DNA from 3 places in the Sphingomonas eleionomae genome. Region 3 is predicted to be linked to each of the others. Evidence: predicted binding sites of a transcription regulator. Region 3 holds the regulator's gene; each other region holds the start of a gene.
The links. The regulator LexA, encoded in region 3, represses DNA repair genes until DNA is damaged. The targets are predictions, from matches to a motif close to GTTCCNCNCTTGTTCT.
Positions count from the first base shown of each region.

Region 1: ACNI3Q_RS12730 (ATP-dependent helicase) is a predicted target of LexA. The motif match lies at 3,859-3,874, and genes of this name have one in related genera.
Region 2: ACNI3Q_RS02965 (DNA recombination protein RmuC) is a predicted target of LexA. The motif match lies at 4,022-4,037, and genes of this name have one in related genera.

Region 1 is NZ_JBLTWP010000004.1:308,180-314,085, forward strand. Features, by position in the region: gene ACNI3Q_RS12715 (hypothetical protein) at 1-9, opposite strand, end outside; gene rlmB (23S rRNA (guanosine(2251)-2'-O)-methyltransferase RlmB) at 46-801, opposite strand; tRNA gene ACNI3Q_RS12725 (tRNA-Tyr) at 954-1,039, shown strand; gene ACNI3Q_RS12730 (ATP-dependent helicase) at 1,534-3,855, opposite strand; gene ACNI3Q_RS12735 (S41 family peptidase) at 3,959-5,098, shown strand; gene ACNI3Q_RS12740 (YciI family protein) at 5,213-5,578, shown strand; gene ACNI3Q_RS12745 (RNA polymerase sigma factor) at 5,589-5,906, shown strand, end outside.
Region 2 is NZ_JBLTWP010000001.1:650,098-656,003, forward strand. Features, by position in the region: gene ACNI3Q_RS02945 (TatD family hydrolase) at 1-248, shown strand, start outside; gene ACNI3Q_RS02950 (MBL fold metallo-hydrolase) at 245-1,012, shown strand; gene ACNI3Q_RS02955 (retropepsin-like aspartic protease family protein) at 1,009-1,611, shown strand; gene mazG (nucleoside triphosphate pyrophosphohydrolase) at 1,751-2,494, shown strand; gene ACNI3Q_RS02965 (DNA recombination protein RmuC) at 2,505-3,971, opposite strand; gene def (peptide deformylase) at 4,075-4,602, opposite strand; gene recR (recombination mediator RecR) at 4,634-5,230, opposite strand; gene fmt (methionyl-tRNA formyltransferase) at 5,282-5,906, shown strand, end outside.
Region 3 is NZ_JBLTWP010000004.1:473,244-479,149, forward strand. Features, by position in the region: gene ACNI3Q_RS13435 (ComEC/Rec2 family competence protein) at 1-1,803, shown strand, start outside; gene lexA (transcriptional repressor LexA) at 1,797-2,486, opposite strand; gene ACNI3Q_RS13445 (molybdopterin molybdotransferase MoeA) at 2,544-3,734, opposite strand; gene ACNI3Q_RS13450 (energy transducer TonB family protein) at 3,930-4,700, shown strand; gene moaC (cyclic pyranopterin monophosphate synthase MoaC) at 4,872-5,342, opposite strand; gene trpC (indole-3-glycerol phosphate synthase TrpC) at 5,339-5,906, opposite strand, start outside.

The DNA of each region.
Region 1 (5,906 bases), 170 kb from region 3:
TTTCAACATTGCAGCGCCCCCGTTCCGATGTGTTCCAGCCGACCCCTAGTCCTGGCGACGATGCGTTGCCGCCGCGTAAAGCGCAATGGCTGCTGCGTTGGAAACGTTGAGGCTCTCCATGCGCGGGCTGATCGGCAGGCGGGCCAGCACGTCGCAATGGGCCATCGTGTTCTGCCGCATCCCGTCGCCCTCTGCACCCAGCACCAGTGCCACACGATCCGTGCCAAGCGCGCTGTCCAGCGTGGTTTCTGTCGCACCGGCCAGGCCGATGCGCCAATAGCCCGCCTCGCCAATCTCATCCAGCGCGCGGGACAGGTTGACCACGCGGACCCAGGGCACGAACTCCAGCGCGCCCGATGCAGCGCGCGCGACCGTGCCCGATTCCGGCGGCGAATGGCGATCCTGGGTCACGATGCACAGGGCATCGAAGGCGGCGGCGGATCGCAGGATGGCGCCGACATTGTGGGGATCGGTCACCTGATCCAGCATCAGGATCGGGCGATTGTCCTTTTCCCCCTGACCCAGCACTTCGCTGAGCCACAGATCCTCCAGCGGGTCGACCTCCGCCACCAGCCCCTGATGCGGCGCATCGGACGGGACCAGCCGCGCCAGATCGGCAACATCGGCATAGGTGATCGGCAGAACCGGCGGCAGGTCGAGCGTCGACAGCGCCTCCCGCGTTCCCCACAGCTTTCGCACCGTGCGTTCGGGATTGGCCAGCGCGGCCAGCACGGCATGGCGGCCCCAGAAACGGGGGCGGCCAGCCGGGGCCTGAGAGGGGCGATGTCCGCGTCGTGCCATGATGCTGTTCTTTCCGATCGCCTGTAACGATGATCCCGCCTGCTATGCCCACGGCCCCGCGGGCGCAAGACATTGACGGCGGGACGCACGCGGGGCGTTGACAGGCGGGGCGGGGGACGGCAAAGGCTCGCGCTCGCTTCGGCGGCTGGCCCGGAAGGGTGGCCGAGTGGTTAAAGGCAGCAGACTGTAAATCTGCCCGCGTGAGCGTACACTGGTTCGAATCCAGTCCCTTCCACCATCGCCGCCGCCGAAGCGAATACTCCCACCCGGAGGATGAAAGGCCCGCGCATGGCCGCCGGCCCGGCGGGTGCGGTTCCGATCCGTGTGTCATTCCGGTGTAATTGCGCCCGTCGCGGCCGCGTCGCATCGCAGGTACCGTCGGCCCTGGTCGCGTCCGTTCGATCATGGAGGCAGCGGCCATGCCCGGCGGGCACCATCGACAGCGCGATCCTGCGCGAACAGCTGGTCAAGAAATGGCGGCGCGAATGGAGGTTTGCGCTGATCGAAACGGATCATCCCGGTTGGGATGACCTGTGGGAGCAGTGCTTCGCAACCGGGATGCCGCAGCAATAGCCAGGCCCCGTGTCAAGCACGGGGCGACGATGAGAAGAGGAATCCGGAATGGGGTCGTTTCCTGACCGGCGGCTTTTGTGGTGCAGATGCTTCACGGCCGCCGTTCGATTGCGGTTCGATGCTTTCCGCATGGTCTGGCCCGCCGGAGGCTGAGGCCGGTCAGCCCAGCGTCACGAAGCTGTCGAGGACGCGTTTGCGGCCGGCCTGTTCGAAGTCGATTTCCAGCTTGTTGCCCTCGATCGCGGCAACCGCGCCATAGCCGAATTTCTGGTGAAAGACGCGCATCCCGATGCTGATGTCGTCGCGGCCCTTGTTGCCCAGGCTGACCGCCGGGGCGCGGCTTTCCACGACGCGGACTGGCTCTCGCGTGAAGCTGCGGGGGGTATAGCTGCCGCCGGGGTTCTTAAGGTCCACCCCCGCCGCGCGTTGCCAGCCCGGCCCGCGCCCCTGCCCGCGTGCAACATCGGCAAAGGGGTCGGCGCGTTCCGACCAGTTGGCGCGCCACAGGCTTTCGCCGCCCGACATGGTCGTTTCGCTTTCCACATGTTCGGGCGGCAGTTCGGCGATGAAGCGGCTGGGCAGGCTGCTGGTCCACTGGCCATAGATGCGGCGATTGGCGGCGTGCAGGATGGTGCTGTGCCGCCGTGCGCGGGTGATCGCGACATAGGCGAGGCGGCGTTCCTCCTCGAGGCTGGCAAGCCCGCCCTCATCCAGCGCGCGTTGCGAGGGGAACAGCCCTTCTTCCCATCCCGCCAGGAACACGGTGTCGAATTCCAGCCCCTTGGCCGCGTGGATCGTCATGATCGTCACCCGCGCGCCGCCGTCACTGGCGTCATTGTCCATGACCAGGCTGACATGTTCGAGGAACGCGCCGAGGGTTTCATATTCCTCCATCGCGCGGACCAGTTCGGTCAGGTTTTCGAGGCGGCCGGCCGCCTCTGCACTGCGATCCGCCTGCCACATCCCGGTATAGCCGCTTTCGTCGAGCAGGATGCGGGCGAGTTCCGGGTGCGGCAGGCTGGTTGCCATGTCGCGCCAGCGGGCGATGTCGCCGATCAGGTTTCCGAGCGCGCGCCGGGCCTGGGGCGTCAGTTCGTCGGTGTCGAGGATGCGCGCGGCAGCAAGGGTCAGCGGAATGCCCTGAACCCGGGCGAGCTGATGCACCTTGGCCAGCGCCTTGTCGCCAAGGCCGCGCTTGGGCACGTTGACGATGCGTTCAAAGGCCAGATCGTCCGCCGGTTGATTGACCACGCGGAGGTAAGCGAGCGCGTCGCGGATTTCCTGACGCTCGTAAAAGCGGAAGCCGCCGACGATGCGGTAGTTGACGCCGATCTGGATGAACCGGTCCTCGAACTCGCGCGTCTGATGCTGGGCGCGGACCAGGATGGCGATGTCGTTGAGGCTGGTGCCGCGCCGCTGCGCCGCCTCGATCTCGTCGCCGACCCGGCGCGCTTCCTCCGGGCCGTCCCACACGCCGATGACGCGCACTTTCTCGCCGGCGTCCAGTTCGGTCCACAGCGTCTTGCCCAGCCGCCCGGCATTGTTGGCGATGACGCCCGATGCCGCGCCCAGGATGTGCGGCGTGGAACGGTAATTCTGTTCCAGCCGGATCACCTTGGCACCGGGAAAATCCCGTTCGAATTTCAGGATGTTTTCCACCCGCGCGCCGCGCCAGCTATAGATCGACTGGTCGTCATCGCCGACGCACGCGATGTTGCGCCGCGCCTGAGCCAGCAGGCGCAGCCACAGATACTGGACGCTGTTCGTGTCCTGATATTCGTCGACCATGATGTAGCGGAACCGCTGCTGATACTGCTCCAGCACCTCCCGGTTATCCTTGAGGATGGTCAGGCTGTGCAGCAGGAGGTCGCCGAAATCGCAGGCGTTCACGGCGCGCAGCCGCGCCTGATACTGGGTATAGAGTTCCTGCCCGCGGCCATTGGCGTACAGTTCGCTTTCCCCGGCATCCAGATCGGCCGGGGTCAGCCCCTTGTTCTTCCACCCGTCGATCAGGCCGGCGAGCTGGCGCGCGGGCCAGCGTTTTTCATCCAGATCGGCCGCAATGACGAGCTGTTTCAGCAGGCGCAGCTGATCGTCGGTGTCGAGGATGGTGAAATTGCTTTGCAGGCCGACCAGTTCGGCATGGCGGCGCAGCATCTTTGCGCCGATCGAGTGAAAGGTGCCCAGCCACGGCATCCCCTCCACCGCATCGCCCACCAGCCGCCCGACGCGTTCCCGCATCTCGCGCGCGGCCTTGTTGGTGAAGGTGACGGACAGAATCTCCGACGGATAGGCGCGCCGCGTGTAGAGCAGGTGCGCCAGCCGCGCGGTCAGTGCCGCTGTCTTGCCCGTGCCTGCGCCCGCCAGCACCAGCACCGGGCCGTCCGTGGTCAGCACCGCATCCCGCTGTTCGGGGTTGAGGCCGCGCAGATAGGGCGGATCGTCGGACAGGGTTCGACCGGGGGCGGCGGGAGCATTCATCGGTGAACAGTTAGGGAACAGCGGCGAACGGGGCAAGCGCCGATCCCCGGCCGTCATCATTCTGTTACCTTGATCCAGCACCTGTCTGTCGAGGAGTATGCGTATGCCGATTGCCCGTCGTGACGTAATGATTGGCGGCGCCGCCGCGATGATGATGAGCGGTGCTGGCCGGGCGCTGGCACAGGTCAGCGGAGCGGCGGGCGTGCCGATCAAGCTGACCGACAGCCGGTTGCTGGTGGCGGGATCGATCGGCACGTCGCCGACGCTGCCGATGGTGATCGATACTGGCGGCCAGTTCGGCCTGATCCACACCGACCTGGCCCAGCAGCTGAAGCTGTCCAGGATCGGCTATCGAAAGCTGCGCCTGTCCTGGGGCAATGCCGAATACCCGATTTACCGCGCCAGCGGCTTGTTGCTGGGTGGCCGGTTCGAGGTGCCGGTGCTGGCGCTGGCGGGGATTGATCGCGCGCTGGGAGACGGGGCGCTGATCTCTCTGCCCGGACGCGTACTGACGGTGATGGACGGCGAACTCGACATGGATGCCGGCCAGTGGCGCGTCCATCCGCAAGGGTTGGGCGACATGGCCGGGTGGACCCGGTTCGAGAAGGCGATCGTCCAGCGCGGGCAGAGCGAGGACAGCCGGTTCCTTTATGCCGATGCCAGCATCAATGGCGCGCCGCCGATGCGGTTCGGGCTGGACACGGGGATGCCCCCGGTCATTCGGCTGTACCGCAAGGCGGCGGAGGCGGCGGGGCTGTGGAACGCGCCCAAATGGGCACCCGCCGCACCGGATGGCGAGACGCGCGTGGTGCGGGCGGAACGGATCGAGCTGGCCGGGGCGGTTATCGAGCGGCCGCTGGTGTTCATCAAGGACCGGCCCGACTGGAACGAGTTCGAAAACGGGATCGTCGGCCTGCCGCTGCTGCGCCTGTTCAACATCGCAACCAGCAACCGCGACAACGCCGTGCTGATGAAGCGCAATCGCCAGACCATGCAGCCGGACATGTACAACCGGACCGGCATCTGGATCGAACGGGCGGGGGACGCCATCGCTGTCGGCAAGGTCGGGCCGGGCAGTCCGGCGGAACAGGCCGGGCTGAAACCCGGAGACAAGCTGCGCGGCATGACGTTCGAGAGCTTTGTCCAGCGAAGCTATGACCCAGCGGGAACGGTGTTCAACCTGACGGTGGAGCGGGGCGGGACCAGCCAGCCGCTGCCCCTGACGCTGGCCGATTATCTGTAGGTTTTTCGAGCGACGCCGATTTTTTTCGGCGTTGCTGTCGAAACGGGCGGGGGTCGCGGCTCATCGTTACGGGTGCTGATTGTCAGCGCGCCGATGATGAGGAAGGATATCCCCATGCAATATATGCTCGTCTATCGCGAAACCGCCGCCGAAATGGGCAAGCGCGACGATCCGCAGGCCGCCGGTCCCTATTGGGGGGCATGGATGGCCTATATCGGCGCGATGCAGGCCGCGGGCGTCATGCTGTATGGCGACGGATTGATGTCGCCGGAATCCGCAACGCTGGTCAGCGTGGGCGCGGACGGCCGCACCATTCAGGACGGCCCGTTCCCCAATACCAAGGAGCAGCTGGGCGGTTTCGTCGTGATCGAGGTCGCCGATCTGGACGCGGCGATCGAATGGGCCGCGCGGGCGCCCTGTGCCGCCGACACGCCAGTTGAGGTGCGGCCGGTCGAGGCGCCGCCCGCCGGCATGGAATAGGCCGGTGACGATGGACGCGCGCCGCACCGCCGAACGGGTGGCGCGCGATTCCCATGGGCGGCTGGTGGCGATGCTGGCCAGTCGGACGCGCGACATCGCGGCGGCCGAGGATGCGCTGAGCGAGGCGTTTCGCGCCGCGCTGGCCACCTGGCCGGAACGCGGCGTGCCCGACCGGCCGGAGGCGTGGCTGCTGACCGCGGCACGGCGGGCGATCGGTCATCAGCAGCGGCACGAGGGCGTGCGGGCAGCGGCCGAGCCGATGCGCGCGCTGATCGAGGCGGAGCGGGAGGCGATGAGCGGAGCGGCATTTGGCGACCATCGGCTTGGC
Region 2 (5,906 bases), on a different contig from region 3:
TCGTGACGTTCAAGAACGCCCGCGATCTTCAGGAAACGGCTACGTGGTTGCCGGAGGATCGCCTGCTCATCGAAACGGACGCACCGTTTCTGGCGCCTGTGCCGCATCGTGGAAAGACGGGCGAGCCGGCCTTTGTCGCCGATACCTGCCGCTTTCTGGCCGGATTGCGCGGCGTTGACCCGGAAGCGTTGGCCGAGCGGACGCGGGCGAATTTCCATACCCTCTTCGCAAAGACGGTCGACGCGTGAAGATCCGTATCCTGGGGTGCGGCACCTCGTCGGGCGTGCCGCGCATCGGGAATGACTGGGGTGCCTGCGATCCCGACAATCCGCGCAATCGCCGGCTACGCCAGTCGGCGATCGTCAGCACGCGAACCACCCGCATCCTGATCGATACCGGTCCCGACATGCGCGAGCAGCTGCTGGCGGCTGAGGTGGAAACCGTGGATGCCGTGATCTGGACCCACGCCCATGCCGATCATTGCCACGGCATCGACGATCTGCGTCAGATGATGCACGCCCTTCGCCGCCCTGTCCGTGGCCTTGCCCGGCCTTTTGCAGCGGAGCAGATCGAAACGCGGTTCGATTATATCTTTCACGGCCGGGCCGGCTATCGACCCAGCGCAACGATGGAAGTGCTGCCCGATCGACTAACCATCGGGGACATCGAAGTGGCCGTGGTGGATCAGCCGCATGGCGGCATCACCAGTGCCGGCCTTCGCTTTACCGGGCCGAATGGCGGGACGATCGGCTATTCCACTGACTGCAATACCCTGACCGAGGCGATGGCCGCGACCTTTAGCGGCGTTGACCTGTGGGTTGTCGATGCGCTTCGCCGGGAGCCGCATCCAACCCATGCCCATCTGGCCGAAACGCTAAGCTGGATCGAGCATTGCCGCGTGCCGAATGCAGTGCTGATCCATCTGGACCAGAGCATGGATTATGCGACACTCTGTCGGGACCTGCCCCCTGGCGTCGTGCCCGGGTATGACGGAATGGAGCTCGCCGTATGACCGAGGGACAGGTGCTGGCGATGATATCGTCGATTGCCGTCCTCGTCCTGGCGGCTTCATCCCTGATCGCGCGGCGTGCCGAAGCGTCGCTGATGTTGAAATCCGTGCTTGGCTGGCTGGCAATCGGTGCAGTGATTGCGGTTGGCGTCGCCTTCAAGTCCGAGATTTCATGGTTTTTCAATGATGTCGGTGCAAGACTTGGCATGACGAATCAGCGGGTCGAGGGCGGCAATGTTCGCATTCCCAAATCCGGCGACGGCCATTTCTATGCTCTGGTTCGGATCAACGGTGTCGAACGGTCGATGCTGGTCGATACGGGCGCAACGACCACCAGCCTGTCGATGGAAACCGCCAAGGCGGCCGGGATCGAATTGTCGGATCGCGGACCCTTTACCCAGGTATCGACAGCCAATGGCATCGTGATGGCGCGCGAGGTGCGGATCGGCTGGTTTCAGCTCGGTGATCTGGAAACCGAAGACCTTGGCGCGCTGGTCGCGCCGAACTTTGGCGACGTGGACGTGCTTGGCATGAACTTTCTGTCGCGCTTGAACGGCTGGCGGGTCGAGGGCAACGACCTGGTGCTGGAGGCAGGAAACTGAGGCAGGAGGGCTCGGCCCGACACGACCGACTAGCCCAATATTTTACATAATGTATATTATCAGTCTTCTGGAATTTTGCGGTGGGGCGTCTGGTGCTGACGGCAACCGCCACCCCTTGCCCTTGGATGGAGAAAAATCGGTGATCGAACGGCTGGTGACGATCATGGCGCGGTTGCGCGATCCGGAGCATGGCTGCGAATGGGATCTGGCGCAGGATTTCGCGTCGATCGCGCCATACACCATCGAGGAAGCCTATGAAGTCGCCGATGCGTGCGAGCGTGGCGACATGGCCGATCTGAAGGATGAGCTTGGCGATCTGCTGCTCCAGGTCGTATTTCACAGTCGCATGGCGGAGGAAGCTGGCCACTTCGCGCTTCCCGACGTCGTCGCCGGGATCAGCGACAAGATGGAACGGCGCCATCCGCATATCTTCGGCCCCGACCAGCGTGGCGACCATCAGCTCTGGGAACAGATCAAGGCGGAAGAGCGCGGTGCCAAGGGCGCAACCGGGGCGCTGGACGGGGTCGCCATCGGCCTGCCCGCGCTGCTTCGCGCCGAAAAGCTGCAGAAGCGGGCCGCACGGACGGGCTTTGACTGGCCGGATGCCGATGGTCCGCGTGCCAAGGTGATAGAGGAGATTGCCGAAGTAGACGCCGCTCCGACCCCGGATGCCGTTGCAGAGGAGATCGGTGACCTGCTGTTCGCGGTCGTCAATTGGGCGCGGCATCGGGGCGTCGATCCCGAAGCTGCCCTGCGCGCCGCAAATGCCAAGTTCGAAGGGCGTTTCCGTCTGATGGAGGCGATGGCCAGTCCGCAATTCGCGGCGCTATCGCTGGATGACAAGGAAGCGCTGTGGCTGCGGGCCAAGGCGGCAACAGACTGACCGGCGACGGTTACGGGGTAACCGGGTCGACGGTCCCCTGCTCAGCGTCGGCGGACACAGATTCCGGCGCTTCCTCGCCCTTCCCCGCCCCAATCTGTGCGGTCTTTTCCGGCTCGACGTTCAGCTTGGTCAGCGGTCTTGGCGAATGGTCGATCACGGGCAGCGGCTCGATGGACTTGCCCGCCGTTTCGATGTTGAGCGTCTCGAACCGCTTGGCCGACGTCATCACCTGGGATTCAAGGCTGCCGACGAAGCTGTTATAGGCGCCCATAGCGGCGCCCAGATTTTTGCCCAGCCGCTCGACATGGCTGCCCATCGTCACGATGCGGCCGTGCAATTCCCGGCCCAGTTCCGCGATCTGCCGCGCTTCCTTGGCCAGTTTTTCCTGGCGCCACACGGCATCGACAGTGCGCGCGATCGCGATCAGATTGGTCGGCGTGGCGATCAGCACCCGGTGGTTGAACGCATAGTCCCAAAGTTCCGGATCATGGTCGAGCGCGGCGGACAGGAAATGCTCGCCCGGAACGAACATCACCACATAATCGGGCGCATCCTCGAACTGCTGCTGGTAATTCTTGCTGCCCAGCTGATTGATGTGGTTTTTCATCGACGCGACATGCGCGGTCATGTGCAGCGCCTTTTCGGCGTCTTCCACCGCGCCATGCGCATCCTGATAGGCGTTGAGCGATACCTTGGCGTCGATCACCAGCGACTTGCCGCCGGGAATGCGCACGATGGCGTCGGGGCGCAGCCGGTTGCCGTCGCTTTCGACGCTGACCTCCATCTCGAAATCCGTATGTTCGGCAAGGCCGCAGGTTTCGAGCACGTTGCGCAGCTGCTGTTCGCCCCATCGGCCGCGTGCCTTGGGCGCCGAACGGAGGGCATTGACGAGTTTAGATGCCTCGGCCCTCACCTCGTTCTGGCCCAGTCGCATCTGTTCGATCACGCCGGCCAGATTGCCGAAATCGGTCTTTCGCTCTGCCTCGATCCGCCCGACTTGCTCCTCATACCGCTTGAGCGAGGTTTCGACCGGTTGCAGCAATGCACGGATCTTGGCCTCGTTGCTGTTGCCCGCTTCGGCAAAGCGCGCATCGGCCCGCTTGAGAAACTGGTCCTGCGCCTCCTGCAACGTCTTGGCGGCGACTTCGGAAAACTGGGTGCGAAGCTGTTCCTTCGCAGCTTTCAACTCGTCGATCACGCCCTGCGCCGCGCGCAGATCGGAGCGGATCTGCACCAGTTCCAGCCGAGCGACGTCCCGTTCCTCACGAAACTGTTCCAGCGCGCCGCGCAGTTCCGGCACCTGCCGCGCTTCGCTGGACGCCTCGGCCAGTTCGGTGATTGCCCGCTTGAACTCCGCCTCTCGCAGATCGCGTTCCGCACGGGCCTCCGCGATGCGGCGCTCACCGGCAAACCACCCGGCGGCAAGCCCCACCGCAAGCGCGACGACGACCAGCAAGACAATAATCAACGGATCCATGATCACCCAATCCCCGGAACGAAGCGGGAACTTAAACCATGGTTATCGGCGGCACAAGAGCCGGACAGGACCCCCTGCCCCGCCGGTGACTCCGCCTGGCCGATCAGGCAGCTGCCTTGCGCGCCTTGGCGAGTTTTTTCAGGATCATCTCGCGCTTCAACCGCGACAGGTGGTCGATGAACACCACGCCCTGAAGATGGTCCATCTCATGCTGGATGCATGTGGCGAGCAAACCCTCGAACACCTCGTCATGCGCATTGCCGTCCTCGTCCAGCCACTTCACGCGGCACCGGGCGGGACGTTCGACATCCGCAAACTGTTCGGGCACCGACAGGCAACCCTCGGTATAGACCGACTGATCGTCCGACGGATCAAGGATTTCGGGATTAATGAAGACGCGGGGGTGGCGGATCGGCTTGCCGTCCTCACCCTCTTCTTCCTGCAGGTCCATCACGATCACACGCTTCGGCACGCCGACCTGGATGGCGGCAAGGCCGATGCCCGGCGCATCGTACATAGTATCGAACATGTCCGCGATCAGTGCGCGCAGATCGTCGTCCACCGTGTCCACCGGCGTAGAAATGGTGCGCAGGCGGGGATCGGGAACCTCGATGATCGGAAGAATAGCCATGGCGGTGATTTAGGTTCAGGCCCGGTGCCGGTCAAGCGACCGGCCGCCGCGCCCTCAACGCCTGTGCCAGCGTGCCTTCGTCCAGATAGTCCAGCTCGCCGCCGACCGGCAGGCCATGGGCAAGCTGGGTCACGCGCACCGGGAACTGCTCCAGCCGCTCGGCCACATAATGGGCCGTCGTCTGTCCCTCCAGCGTCGCGTTCATCGCCAGCACCACCTCGTCCACGCCGCCGCCCTCGATCCTGCGGACGAGCAGATCGATGGTAAGATCCTCGGGCCGCACCCCGTCCAGCGCCGACAATCGGCCGCCCAGCACGTGAAAACGGCCGGGGAACAGCCGCGCCCGATCCAGCGCCCACAGGTCGGCCACCTCCTCCACCACGCAGATGGACCGGGCATCGCGGCGCGGGTCGGAACAGATCGCGCAGGGATCGCTGGTGTCGATATTCCCGCACTGGCTGCATGGCGTCAGCGCGGCCGAAACCGAGGACAAAGCCCGCACCAGCGGCTCCAGCACCGTCTCCCGCCGTTTGAGCAGGTGGAGCACGGCGCGGCGCGCTGACCGGGGGCCAAGCCCGGGGAGGCGCGACAGGAGCTGGGTGAGCGTTTCGATCTCGGACGAGGCCATGACTGACATTAAGGGCTTGCGCGCCGGGCTGCCAAGGGGTTGAGACGGGATATGCGGATCATCTTCATGGGCACGCCGGCCTTTGCCGTTCCGGTTCTCGACGCGCTGATCGATGCCGGTCACGAGGTTGCGGCGGTTTACAGCCAGCCGCCCCGCGCGGGAGGGCGTCGAGGCAATGCCCTTACCCCCTCCCCCGTCCATGCCCGTGCCGAGGCGCTGGACATCCCGGTAAGCACGCCCGTGTCGCTGAAGGCAGAGGCGGAGCAGGCCAAGTTCGCCGCAATCGGCGCAGAGGTCGCGGTGGTTGCCGCCTATGGCCTGATCCTGCCGCGCGCGGTGCTGGATACGCCGCGGCTTGGCTGTCTGAACGTCCATGCTTCCCTGCTGCCGCGCTGGCGCGGGGCCGCACCCATTCAGCGCGCGATCCTCGCCGGAGACGTCGAAACTGGCGTGGGCATCATGCAGATGGCGGCCGGACTGGACACCGGCCCTGTCCGGTTGGAGGGGCGGACGATCGTTGACGGCAAGACCGCGGGTGAGCTGACAACAGAGCTGGCGGCGATGGGCGCGCGGCTGATGGTGCAGGTGCTGTCCGACCCCGCCGCCTATCCCCCGGTAGAACAGCCGCTGACCGAAGTGACCTATGCGGCAAAGATCGAAAAGGCAGAGGCCAGGA
Region 3 (5,906 bases):
GCCCGAATCGAGCGGGTGGAGCCCTTGCCGGCGCGCGATCTTGTCCGGCTGCGCCTTGCCCCTGTCGGTGCGATCGGCCTGCCGACGCTGGTGCGGGTGAATGTCCGCGCCGTCGATGTGCCGCCCGGTGCTGGCACCGGCGCCGAAATCCGGCTGCGCGCCCGGTTGATGCCACCTGCAACGCCGGCCCTGCCGGGCGCCTATGGCTATGCCCGGGCCGCATGGTTCGATGGCATCGGCGCGACCGGGCGCGCGCTTGGCCCGGTTGAGGTCATTCATGCGACCCAGGGCAGCGGTGCGGGCGTCCGCAACCGGCTGTCGGCGCATATCCAGTCGCAGATCGGCGGCGGGGCCGGGGCAATCGCGGCAACGCTGGCCACCGGGGATCGCGGCGGCATCAATGACGCGGATGCAGAGGCGATGCGCCGGTCGGGCCTGGCCCATTTGCTGTCGATCAGCGGCCTGCACGTCACGGCGGTGGTAGGGGCCGCGATCCTGGCGGCCATGCGGATCCTGGCCCTGTTTCCGGCACTTGCCCTGCGGGTTCGGGTGCCGCTGATCGCTGCAGGGTTCGGGGCGGCGGCCGCGCTTGGCTATACCTGGCTGGCAGGCGCAGAGGTGCCGACGGTTCGGTCGTGCATCGCCGCGCTGCTGATCCTGGCCGCGATGCTGCTGGGGCGGGAGGCGATTACGCTGCGGCTGGTCGCGACCGGCGCGTTCGTCGTCCTGCTGCTGTGGCCGGAAAGCCTGGCCGGCCCCAGTTTCCAGCTGAGCTTTGCCGCCGTTACCGCGATCATCGCGCTGCACAGTCATCCGGCGGTGCAGGGCTGGTTCGAACGGCGGGACGAGGGGCGGCTTGCCCGGCTGGGCCGGGGGCTTGCCTCGCTGCTGCTGACGGGGCTGGTGGTGGAGGCGGTGCTGACGCCGATTGCGCTGTTCCATTTCCACAAGTCCGGCGTGTACGGCGCGATTGCCAATCTTGTCGCCATTCCGCTCACCACGTTCGTCATCATGCCGGCCGAGGCGGCGGCGCTGCTGCTGGATGCGGTGGGGCTGGGCGCGCCGCTATGGTGGGTGACGGGGCAGGCCATCGACCTGATCCTGGCGATTGCCCATTGGACGGCGGATGCGCCCGGATCAGTCCGGATGCTGCCCGCGATGCCGGGATGGGCGTTTGCCGCGATGCTCGGCGGTGGGCTGTGGATCGCGCTCTGGCGGACGCGATGGCGGCGATGGGGCGCGGTACCCGTTGCCATCGGCGCGCTGGGCGCGCTGTCCGTGCCGCCGCCCGACCTGCTGGTAACCGGCGATGGCCGCCATGTCGCCATCCGGGCCGGGGACGGGCTGGCGCTGCTGCGCGACCGGGCGGGGGACTATACCCGGTCGATGCTGGGCGAGGCAGCGGGGGTGGATGGCGAGGCGCTGTCGCTCAGCACCCTGCCCGATGCGCGGTGCAGCGCGGACCTGTGCCTGGCCGATGTCCGGGATGCCAATGGCCTCAGCTGGCGGGTCGTTGCCACCCGCAGTGCCCATTTCGTCGAATGGACCGCGATGCGCGATGCGTGTGCCGTTGCCGATATCGTGATTGCCGATCGCCGGTTGCCGGCCGGATGCGTACCGCGCTGGTTGCGCCTGGACCGGGCAACGCTGGCGGAGACCGGCGGCGTTGCGATCACCCTGGCGAGCGGAACGGTTCGCACCGTGCGCGGGCCGGGGGCGCACCCATGGCTGAACCCGCCGACGGTGATGCCGCCACGACCAGCCCGCCCCGTGGCACCACCGCCCAGGCCCGTTGGTCAGTAGCGGCGGAGCAGCCCCGACAGCCGGCCCTGCACCTGCACCTGATCAGGGCGGTAGCGTTGCGGATCATAGCTGCGATTGGCGGGGTCCAGCCGGACCATCGCACCCTCGCGCCGGAAGTATTTGAGCGTTGCGTCATGCCCGTCGATCAGCGCGACCACGATTTCGCCGTCGCGGGCCGATTCCGTCTTACGGATCAGGGCATAATCGCCGTCGAGGATGCCCGCCTCCACCATCGAATCCCCGGACACTTCCAGCGCATAATGTTCACCCGACCCGAGCAGCGCGGCGGGCACCGGCAGCATCTGCGATCCCTCCATCGCCTCGATCGGCACACCGGCGGCGATGCGGCCATGAAGCGGGATTTCGATGACGTCGTTCGCCGGTTCCGGCATCCGCTGCACTGCGGAAGGTGGCGAAAGTGGTGCTACGTCACCACGTTTTGCACCCTTGCTCCGCTTTGCATCGCCCCGTTCCGGCATCTTCAGCACTTCGAGCGCGCGGGCGCGATTGGGCAGGCGGCGAATGAACCCGCGCTCCACCAGCGCCTCGATCAGCCGGTGCACCCCGGATTTCGATTTGAGGTCGAGCGCCTCCTTCATCTCCTCGAACGAGGGGGAAATGCCGTCTTCGCCCAGGCGTTCGGCAATGAAGCACAGCAGCTCATGCTGCTTTTTGGTGAGCATCCCCAATCCTCCGTGTCGGAACAGACTGGGAACGTATATGCTTTGTTCCGTATGGCGTCAAGCGATCACAAGGATATCCACAGGATCGCCCACAGCCGCCGCCGGGGCATCAGCGGGCCGGTGGATCAGGCAGGTGGCGCGTGCCAGCGTCATCAGCATCGAACTGTCCTGTACCGCCGCCGCGCCGACGCGCCCGTCGGGCAGGATTGCCGCGCGCAGGAAATCGGTGCGCTCGCCATTGGCGGGCAGGGGGTCGGCCAGGATCGCGGGGGTCAGCCGGGGCAGGGGGTCGACCGATCCGCCCAGTGCGGCGATGGCCGGCCGGACGAACAGCATCGCCGTGGCGAATGCCGAAACCGGATTGCCGGGCAGGCCGAGAACGAGTGCATCGCCGCGCCGCCCGGCCATCACCGGCTTGCCGGGGCGCAGCGCCACGCGCCAGAAATCAATGGACCACCCCGCCGCCGCCAGCGCGGGCTGCACCAGGTCATGGTCGCCCACCGATGCCCCGCCGCTGGTGACGAGCAGGTCGGCATCGACCCTGGCAAAGGCGCGGGTAAGCGTTTCGAGGTTATCGGGCAGGATGCCAAGGTCGACGATGTCCACGGGCAGATCGGCGAGCATCGCCGCAAGCATCAGCCGGTTCGTCTCCGGTATCTGTGCATCGCCCATCGGCGTTCCGGGCGGGCGCAGTTCATCGCCGGTCGCCGCGACGGCAACCCGTACCGGGCGGCGGACCGACAGCGCGCCATGACCCGCCATCGCAGCCATGGCGAGGCGCGCCGGGGTCATCCGCTCGCCCGCCCGGATCAGCGTTGCGCCCGAGCTGAAGTCCAGCCCGCGATGCCGGACGTTGCTGCCGGGCGCGGCCGGGCCAGCCCCGGTCAGGATCAGCCGGTCGCCGTCGCGCGCCGCCTCTTCCTGTACCAGCACGCAGTCGGCGCCCGCCGGCATGACTGCGCCAGTAAAGATGCGCACCGCCTGTCCCGGCCCGACCGGCCCGGCATGCGGCCGTCCGGCGGCGCTTTCCCCAATGACCGTCCAGGGGCCGGGCAGTGCGGCATTGGCGATGGCATAACCGTCCATCACCGACAGGTCGCTGGACGGTTGCGTGCGCAGCGCGGCGACCGGTTCGGCGGCCCAGCGCCCGGCGCAACCGGCGATGGGCAACGCCTCTGCCGCGACCGGCATGGCCATGTCGATCAGCCGGGCCTGTGCATCGGCCAGCGGGAGGAGCGGGGGTGCCATCGGCCGGATGTGGCACGGGCATCGGTGCCGGGAAAGAGGGCGCGCGCGGAAACTGCACCGTGTCCGCCGCGCTGCCTTGTCTTGGCCGCATCTGCACCCTAACCCGACAGTCAGCCCTGCCGCCCCCCGGAAGTTTCTCGCGTGGTTTCAAAGTCCATCGAACGCCCGACGTGGCGAACCCGGATCGGGGAACGGTTGCGTGGGCGGGGCGGCCCGTTTCTGCTGGCGCTGCTGGTCGAGGGGCTGATCGTGCTGGTGATGATGACACTGGCCCCCCGGCTGGTCAGGCGCGAACCGGTGGATATGGCGCTCAGCACCTTTGACGCCGCTGAAGTATCGGAAAAGCCGCCCGCCGCCGCCAGCGCGCCCCGTCCCGCGGCCGCGCCGCCACCGCCATCGACCGAACGTCCGCGCGAAACCGACGACCGCCTGCCGCCCAGCCCCGTCACGCCGTCCGTCCAGCCGGCACCGGTGGTCAAGAATTTTGCCCCCAAGGCCCCGTGGATCGAATTGTCGCGCGATCAGATGGCGCAGGCCGATATCGGGCGCGCCCCGCCTCCCGGCCGCGCAGGCCCGCCCGCGCCGCGCGCGACCATGGGGCCGCCGGATACCGGCATTCCCGGCGATACCCCGCGCGTCGACGGCAGTGGTCCCAATGGCGAACCGCTCTATGCCGCCGCCTGGTACCGGGAACCCTATGATTCCGAACTGGCGGGCTATCTGTCCAGCGCGGCCGGGCCGGGATGGGGCATGATCATGTGCCGAACCGTGCCCGATTACCGGGTGGAGGATTGCGAGATCGTCGGCGAAAGCCCCGGATCGCGGCTGGGCCGGGCGGTGCTGGCCGCCGCTTGGCAATTCCGCGTCCGCCCGCCGCGCGTGGGCGGCAAGTCGAAATATGGCGAATGGGTGCGCATCCGGATCACCTATGGCGTGAAGCAGCGCCGGTTTGGCGGGCAGGAATAGCCGAAGGCGTAGGGACGCATCCTTCGATAGGCTCAGGATGAGCGGGGTTGCCAAGGGGGCGGGGCAGCGTCCTTCGACAGGCTTAGGACGAGCGGGAACAGGTGGCGGGCAGTTGGGCGACAGTCGCTCATCCTGAGCTTGTCGAAGGATTCAGCCGAACCGTTTCGGCAGTCAGTCCGCCGTCCAGTCGCCCGACTTGCCGCCGGTCTTGGACAGCAGGCGAATATCCCGGATGATCATGCCCTTATCCAGCGACTTTACCATGTCGTATAGGGTGAGCAGCGCCACCGACACCGCCGTCATCGCCTCCATCTCCACGCCCGTCCGGCCGGTCAGGCCGACGGTGGCGGTCACGGTCACGCCGCTGTCGTCTGGAACCACGTCGAGCGCGATGCGGGTCAGGGGCAGGGGGTGGCACAGCGGGATCAGCTCGTGCGTGCGCTTCGCCGCCATGATGCCGGCGATGCGCGCGGTGGCGATCACGTCGCCCTTGGCCGCCGTGCCGTCCAGGATTGCGGCCGCTGCCTCTGCCGACATCGTGATGCGGCCGGTTGCTACCGCCTGACGCGCCGTTTCCGCCTTTCCGCCGACATCCACCATATGCGCCGCCCCTGCGGCATCCAGGTGGGTCAGGCGGCTCATCCGACCAGTGCCCGCGTCGCCGCCTCGACATCCGGCTGGCGCATCAGGCTTTCGCCGACCAGAAAGCAGCGGATGTCATGCGCGGCCAGCGCGTCGCAGTCCGCCCGGCCGCCAATGCCGCTTTCCGCGACAAAGGTGCAGCCCGGCGGGGCAAGCGCGACAAGATCGAACGTGTTCTGAAAATTGACCTCGAACGTCTTGAGGTTGCGGTTGTTTACCCCGATCAGCCGCGATTTGAGGCCTGCCGCGCGGGCCATTTCGTCGGCATCGTGCACCTCGACCAGCACATCCATGCCCAGTTCCATGGCCGCCGCCTCGATCTCTGCCATTTGCGCATCCTCAAGCGCGGCGACGATGATCAGGATGGCGTCCGCCCCCAGCGCGCGGGATTCGGCGCATTGCCAGGGGTCAATCATGAAATCCTTGCGGATCGCGGGCAGGGGACAGGCGGCGCGGGCGGCGACCAGATATTCGTCATGCCCCTGAAACCACCGTTCGTCGGTCAGCACCGACAGGCAGGTTGCGCCGCCCGCGGCATAGGCGCGGGCATGGGCGGGCGGATCG